DNA from 3 places in the Klebsiella grimontii genome. Region 1 is predicted to be linked to each of the others. Evidence: predicted binding sites of a transcription regulator. Region 1 holds the regulator's gene; each other region holds the start of a gene.
The links. The regulator LexA, encoded in region 1, represses DNA repair genes until DNA is damaged. The targets are predictions, from matches to a motif close to TNCTGTATGTACATACAGNA.
Positions count from the first base shown of each region.

Region 1 (2,270 bases):
CAGAGCTGTAGCAGCAGCGAGCGCAGCATGATGTCGCGATTCAGCGCCAGCAGACGGCGTATATCGCCGCGCCAGGCGTTTTTCAGCATCGACAGGGATACGCCGCGCAGCGCCAGTACGCGCCGCGCCATAAGCAGTCCGATAAAGAAAGTGGCGTATTCTGCCATGACCGTCGCCAGCGCCGCCCCCTGCACGTTCATATGCAGGCCCATCACCAGCCATAAATCGAGCACAATGTTGAGGACGTTGCCGACCACCAGCAGAATCACCGGCGCTCTGGCGTACTGTACGCCCAGCAGCCAACCCAGCAGAACCAGATTCGCCAGCGAGGCCGGCGCGCTTAGCCAGCGAATCTCAAGGAAGCGTCGGGCCTGTTCAAGCACCGCTTCGCTACCGCCGACAATATGCAGCGCCAGGTTTATCAACGGGATCCTGAAAAGCACAATCGCCAGCCCGGCGGCCAGCGCCAGGCCCAGCGGCTGCACCAGCGCGCGCGCCAGCCGCTGCGGATCCCTGGCGCCAAACGCCTGCGCCGTCAGCCCGGTGGTGCTCATACGCAGAAAAAGGAGCAGCATAAAGAGGAAGCTGGTCGCCGTTGCGCCAACCGCCACGCCGCCCAGATAAATCGGGCTGTCGAGATGACCAATAACGGCGGTATCCACCAGCCCCAGCAGCGGAACGGTGATATTGGAGAAGATCATGGGCAGCGCTAAGCGCCACAGGGCTTTGTCGGCGGCGTTAAAAAGCATGGAGAAAGCGCCTAAATGAGGAAAAACGACGCAGCATCATGCTTCAGATGATGATGCTGCGAGATGAAGAGATTATTGCCAGTTGCCGTTGCGGATAACGCCGACGGCCAGGCCTTCAATAGTAAAGCTTTGTTCGCGAAGGTCGACCACGATCGGCGAGAATTCGCTGTTTTCCGGCAGCAATTCCACGACGTTACCCTGTTTTTTCAGACGCTTCACGGTCACTTCTTCGTCGATACGCGCCACAACCACCTGACCATTGCGCACATCCTGCGTTTTATGGACAGCCAGCAGGTCGCCATCGAGAATACCGATATCCTTCATCGACATACCGCTAACACGCAGCAGAAAATCGGCGTTCGGCTTAAACATGGCCGGGTCCACCTGGTAGTGGCCTTCAATGTGCTGCTGCGCTAGCAGCGGCTCACCTGCCGCGACGCGGCCAATAAGCGGCAGACCGGTTTCTTCTTCCGTCAGCAGACGAATACCGCGGGAGGCGCCGGAAACGATCTCGATTGCGCCTTTACGCGCCAGCGCTTTCAGATGCTCTTCCGCCGCGTTTGGGGAGCGAAACCCCAAGCGCTGAGCAATCTCCGCACGCGTCGGCGGCATGCCCGTCTGGCTGATATGATCCCGAATGAGATCAAACACCTCTTGCTGCCTGGTCGTTAACGCTTTCATTCCGCCCCCTGGGTGTATATACAGTTATGCTGTGAGTATATACAGCTAACGGTGATTTTGGAACCACATTTCACACAAAAATCAGGAGTTTCTTTCCGTTTTGCGAGCAGCTACGACAAGACTTAGCGGTAGTTCGCCCACAGCAGCGTTCCCCACGCGATCAGCGCGATGATAATCGCCAGCAGTACCGCCGCCGATCCCATATCTTTCGCTCGCCCCGAAAGCTCATGATGCTCGGGACCGATACGGTCAACCACCGCCTCAATCGCGCTATTGATAATTTCAACTATCATCACTAACAGGACCGAGCTAATGAGCAGCACCCGCGTGATGGCATCGACGTCTAACCAGCAGGCGATCGCCACGGCAATAACGGCCGCGATGCCTTCCTGACGAAATGCGGCCTCATTGACCCACGCCGCACGGAATCCTTTCCAGGAATACCCGGCCGCTTTAATAATTCGGGTTAACCCAGTGGTATTATTGGCCATCAAACAAACCTTTTTATGTAAATGACGTCAATGAGTGTACGCGTTTGCCGCGTTACAACGGAAATTTTGCGCACTTTCTGTTATTCTTGCGGCGCATTTGCATGATTAACCAGAGGCTTCACATCGTCTATGTCTGGCTGGCAACGAATTTACTATAAATTACTGAATTTACCATTAAGGGCGCTGGTAAAAAGCAAGTCGATTCCGGCGCAACCTGCGCAGGAATTAGGCCTGGATACCTCGCGTCCCATTATGTACGTCCTGCCCTACAATTCGAAGGCGGACCTGCTGACGCTGCGCGCGCAATGTCTGGAACATGAGTTACCGGACCCGCTGGAGCCGCTCGAGA
Region 1 covers NZ_CP169721.1:5,330,980-5,333,249, forward strand. The annotation lists gene dinF (MATE family efflux transporter DinF) at 1-749, opposite strand, end outside; gene lexA (transcriptional repressor LexA) at 822-1,430, opposite strand; gene ACE3MN_RS24985 (diacylglycerol kinase) at 1,553-1,921, opposite strand; gene plsB (glycerol-3-phosphate 1-O-acyltransferase PlsB) at 2,051-2,270, shown strand, end outside.

Region 2 (2,270 bases), 1.7 Mb from region 1:
GTGTCGTGTTCGCTACGGGAAACGCCGGTAGAAGCGTAGTTACCTTTGGAGTCTGCGCGCCAAACCATACCACCCAGACGGGTATAGATATCCAGATCGTCAGTGATCGGGTAACCCAGTTTAGCAGTCAGCTGAACGCCCTGAGCTTTGAAAGCGCCGTTGTCAACGCTGCCTTTATAAGCCATACGGCCCAGCCAGTCGTAGCCCATTTCAAAACCGAGGTACGGGTTAACCTGGTAACCACCGAACGCACCAGCACCCAGCTGATCGTTACGAACCGGACCATTGTTACCTTTGAAACCGTTACCGTAGAAACCGGTATCGTGATACTGGGACCAGCCCAGTTTAGCACCTGCGTACCAGGTGTTATCTTTCGGAGCGGCCTGCGCTACGGTAGCGAAGCCAGCCAGTGCCACTGCAATCGCGATAGCTGTCTTTTTCATTTTTTGCGCCTCATTATCATCCAAAATTCGCCATGAAGGTTCAGAAGACCTCACGGTTAAATCCTTCACCCGGGGCGTGACTTGTTGTTAACTATGCTGATACATGCAGCGTAAGCCGATCACCCCTGGCGATGTAAAGTCTACAACTTAGTTCGAAACTTACAAGTGTGAACTCCGTCAGGCATATGAAAAAAAAGGGTTGTGTACGCTATGTTTAACAAATACGGTTGAACTTGTTCGGGGCAAAAAAAGTCGCGAAGCCGCATCAGACAAGCATTTTAACAAAAATGCCCATCAAGAAAGCCCATCTCGCGTCAGGGCAAAAAAAATTCCAGGATTAATCCTAAACTCGGTTAATGATACAGATTTGAGTGAATTTTTAGCCCGGAAAGTTGTCTGCCTGGCTGATCGGTATTTCTTACCGGGCGCATGATAAAGCCCATCGCGTGACCCTCTTCTGCAGCGGCAACCAGTCGTTCATGTTCCTCAATGCTCAGTTCTTCTGATAGCCAGCCAATAACGACGCTATAATTTCCGGTGCGCAGTGAGCGAACCATTGACTCCAGGGTATTAGCGGGGGAGAGCTGGCTGATCTGCATAACCTTGGACAGCGGTAAACCGGATGACTGCACCCATTCACGGCTTAGCTTCTGCCGTGGAGTCAGCCAGAGCTGCCAGCGGGACTGCTGACCAAGCTGTTGTAATAAAGGAAGCAATAGTAGCTGCGTCATCATAGGCTGATCTTCGCGATAGACTATTTCACTGATCAGCCCGTTAGCTGGCTGTTCGGCAGCGTCATGAGAGCGACGACGTACTGAAGTAGAAGTCAGTGGTGAACGATTTGCGTGAGCTGATGTAAACATAGTCTATCCCGCCTGTGGGTTACTGTATGCATATACAGTATATGCGACAGGGTGAAAGATCAACTCTATTTTCTCTGTTTCTGGATGAAATTTGTACATCTCAGGGGGTAAGTAAGCGCCGATAGCGTCGGATGTCAGCGCGTACATCATGTGAATTCATCGTTGTCGCGCTTTTTACCTGGATAAATTTTTCTCAAAAATGATGACGTTAACCGTCTACGAGTGACCAGAGATACCTGACACTTTGTGCTCTAATGTGATTAATATTAATTAAGCATTTTACTTTTCCTGCTTTTGACTTCATCAAAAGGCTATTTTCTGAAAGCCGCTCGCAAAAAAACAAGCTGATTAAAATAAAGAGATAATTCATGTTGCCGCATGAAGAGAAGTCACTTATTTTCTTTATTAACGGATCCGTTAGCAAATTTATGTCTTATTTACATGATTAACAAAGGAATAATCATGAAGAAACTTGTATGTTTTAGGATCCATCAGTTTCGGGCATGTTTGACTCCATTAGGAAAAATAAGCTGTCGGCCCTTATTTGGTGGCTATAGCCTGGCGATAGACAACACCGTATTTGCCATGATGGCCGAGGGGGAAATCTATCTTCGGGTTTGTGAGCAGAGCGCGGAGTACCGCGTGGCGCATAAAAACCCGCTTTTGAAAATGCAGAAGAATGGTCGTCTGGTCGCGCTGAAGTATTATCATATTGATGAAGGGCTTTGGCAGGATAGCAATATGCTTTTTCATTTATCAGCGCTGTCATTACAGAGCGCTCGCTATGAAAAACATCGGCAGCGGCATTCCGGGAGATTGAAAAATTTGCCAAATATCAGTTTTCACATGGAGCTACAGTTGATTAATTCAGGCATCACCGATGAATTAACGCTGCGTAAGATTGGGGCAAAAGAAGCCTGGCTGAGGTTACGGAAAATGAATAAAGCGCTAACGGTTAATATTC
Region 2 covers NZ_CP169721.1:3,673,335-3,675,604, reverse strand. The annotation lists gene ompA (porin OmpA) at 1-443, opposite strand, end outside; gene sulA (SOS-induced cell division inhibitor SulA) at 797-1,306, opposite strand; gene ACE3MN_RS17350 (TfoX/Sxy family DNA transformation protein) at 1,769-2,270, shown strand, end outside.
Region 2: a site for LexA is predicted at 1,327-1,346, ahead of sulA (SOS-induced cell division inhibitor SulA). Genes of this name have one in related genera too.

Region 3 (2,270 bases), 120 kb from region 1:
AGCCGGTTTGAAGGCGTCCAGCCACGCCTGCGGCAGCTCCAGCACCAGCGCCGGCTCATCAATCTGCACCCATTCAATACCGCGTTTTGCCAGTTCAGCCAGCACTTGCCGGTAAACCGGCAGAATATCGTTCAGCAGGCTCAGGCGGTCGAACGGCTCGCCTTTAACCTTACCGAGCCACAGGTAAGTGACCGGCCCGAGCAGGACGGGTTTCGCCTTGTGGCCCAGCGCCAGCGCTTCATCCACTTCATCCAGCAGCTGGGTCCAGGTCAGTTTGAACCGCTGGCCCTTGACGAATTCCGGCACCATGTAGTGGTAGTTGGTATTAAACCATTTGGTCATTTCCGCCGCCGCTGCCGGTTCGCCGGTCGGCGCGCGGCCGCGGCCAATGCGGAACAGGGTATCGATATCGACGGAGCCGTCTTTGTTCTGATGACGAGCCGGCACGTTGCCCAGTAGCAGGCTGGTGGTCAGAACATGGTCGTACCAGGCGAAATCGCCCACCGGCAGCAGGTCAACGCCGGCTTGCTTCTGTTGATCCCAGTGGCGAGCGCGCAGTTCGCGGCCAACAGCCAGCAGTTCTTCGCGGCCGGTATTGCCCGCCCAGTAGCTCTCTTGCGCTTTTTTCAGCTCGCGACGCAGGCCAACGCGAGGGAAACCGAGGGTGTGATTAATAATTGTCATTTTTTTGAGCCTCATAATTTCAATCCGAAAGATTTCGGATTTAGGGAAGGCGGCAAGCTTGCTCATCCCCAGGAGCTTACTGAAGTAAGTGACTGGGGTGAGGAAGTGCGGCCAACGCACCATAAATTCGAAAGATAAAGGATTTAGCCATCCAGATGTTTACACATCCATAATTGGCAGTTACTGTATATTCCTCAAGCGCAAATTATTCATGCCGAAGTGAAGGACTTTCATGATCGAAATTAAACACCTGAAAACGCTCCAGGCGTTGCGGAATAGCGGTTCTCTGGCAGGCGCTGCGGCGGCCCTGCACCAGACCCAATCCGCCTTGTCCCACCAGTTCAGCGATCTGGAACAGCGCCTCGGCTTCCGTCTGTTTGTGCGCAAAAGCCAGCCGCTGCGCTTTACGCCGCAGGGAGAGATCTTGCTGCAGCTGGCAAATCAGGTGCTGCCGCAAATCAGCCGCGCCCTGCAGGATTGCAACGAGCCGCAGCAAACCCGGCTGCGCATCGCTATCGAATGCCATAGCTGTATCCAGTGGCTCACCCCGGCGCTGGAGAGCTTCCGCGCCCGCTGGCCGCATGTGGAAGTGGATTTCCAGTCCGGGGTGATCTTCGACCCGCAGCCGGGCCTGCAGCAGGGCGAGCTGGATCTGGTGATGACCTCGGATATCCTGCCGCGCAGCGGCCTGCACTATTCGCCCATGTTTGATTTCGAAGTGCGTCTGGTGATGGCACCAGACCATCCGCTGGCGGCAAAGATGCGCATTGCGCCTGAGGATTTAGCGACCGAAATGCTGCTGATTTACCCGGTACAGCGCGCTCGTCTGGATATCTGGCGTCACTTCCTGCAGCCGGCGGGGATCAGTCCACAGCTGAAGAGCGTCGACAATACGCTGCTGCTAATTCAGATGGTGGCGGCGCGGATGGGGATCGCCGCCCTGCCGCACTGGGTAGTGGAGAGCTTTGAGCGCCAGGGTCTGGTGGTCACCAAAACCCTGGGCGAAGGACTGTGGAGCCGACTGTACGCCGCGGTGCGCGACGGCGAGCAGCGTCAGCCGGTCACCGAAGCGTTTATTCGCTCAGCGCGGAATCATGCTTGCGACCATTTGCCGTTTGTGCGGAGTGCGGAGCGACCCAGCGTCGATGGACCCATAGCGAGGCCAGGATCACCAGAGCGCCAATAATAAAGCTCGGCCAGCGGGGCTGAGTTTGCCAGATGGCAAGGTTCACCAGCAGCCCGGCGGGCACGTGCATATTGTTCATGATGCCGAGCGTACCGGCATCGACCTGGGTGGCGCCGTAGTTCCACATAAAGTAGCCAATCCCCGATGCCGCCACGCCAAGAAACAGCAGAATGCCCCACTGTAGCGAGGTTTCCGGCATTTTCTGCGCATTCCCCAGCATAGACCAGGCGACAACCGCCACCAGAAACGCCCCGACGTAGAACCAGGCGAAGGCGTTATGCTGCGGCATCGGACGCGTTTCCATCAGGCGCTTGTAGCCCACCATGCCAATCGCGAAGCTGATGTTGGAGAGCTGAACGAGGATCAGGCCGGTCCAGAAATGGTTGGTCACCTGGTCATA
Region 3 covers NZ_CP169721.1:5,452,917-5,455,186, forward strand. The annotation lists gene metE (5-methyltetrahydropteroyltriglutamate--homocysteine S-methyltransferase) at 1-684, opposite strand, end outside; gene metR (HTH-type transcriptional regulator MetR) at 917-1,870, shown strand; gene ACE3MN_RS25550 (carboxylate/amino acid/amine transporter) at 1,758-2,270, opposite strand, start outside.
Region 3: a site for LexA is predicted at 866-885, ahead of metR (HTH-type transcriptional regulator MetR). Genes of this name have one in related genera too.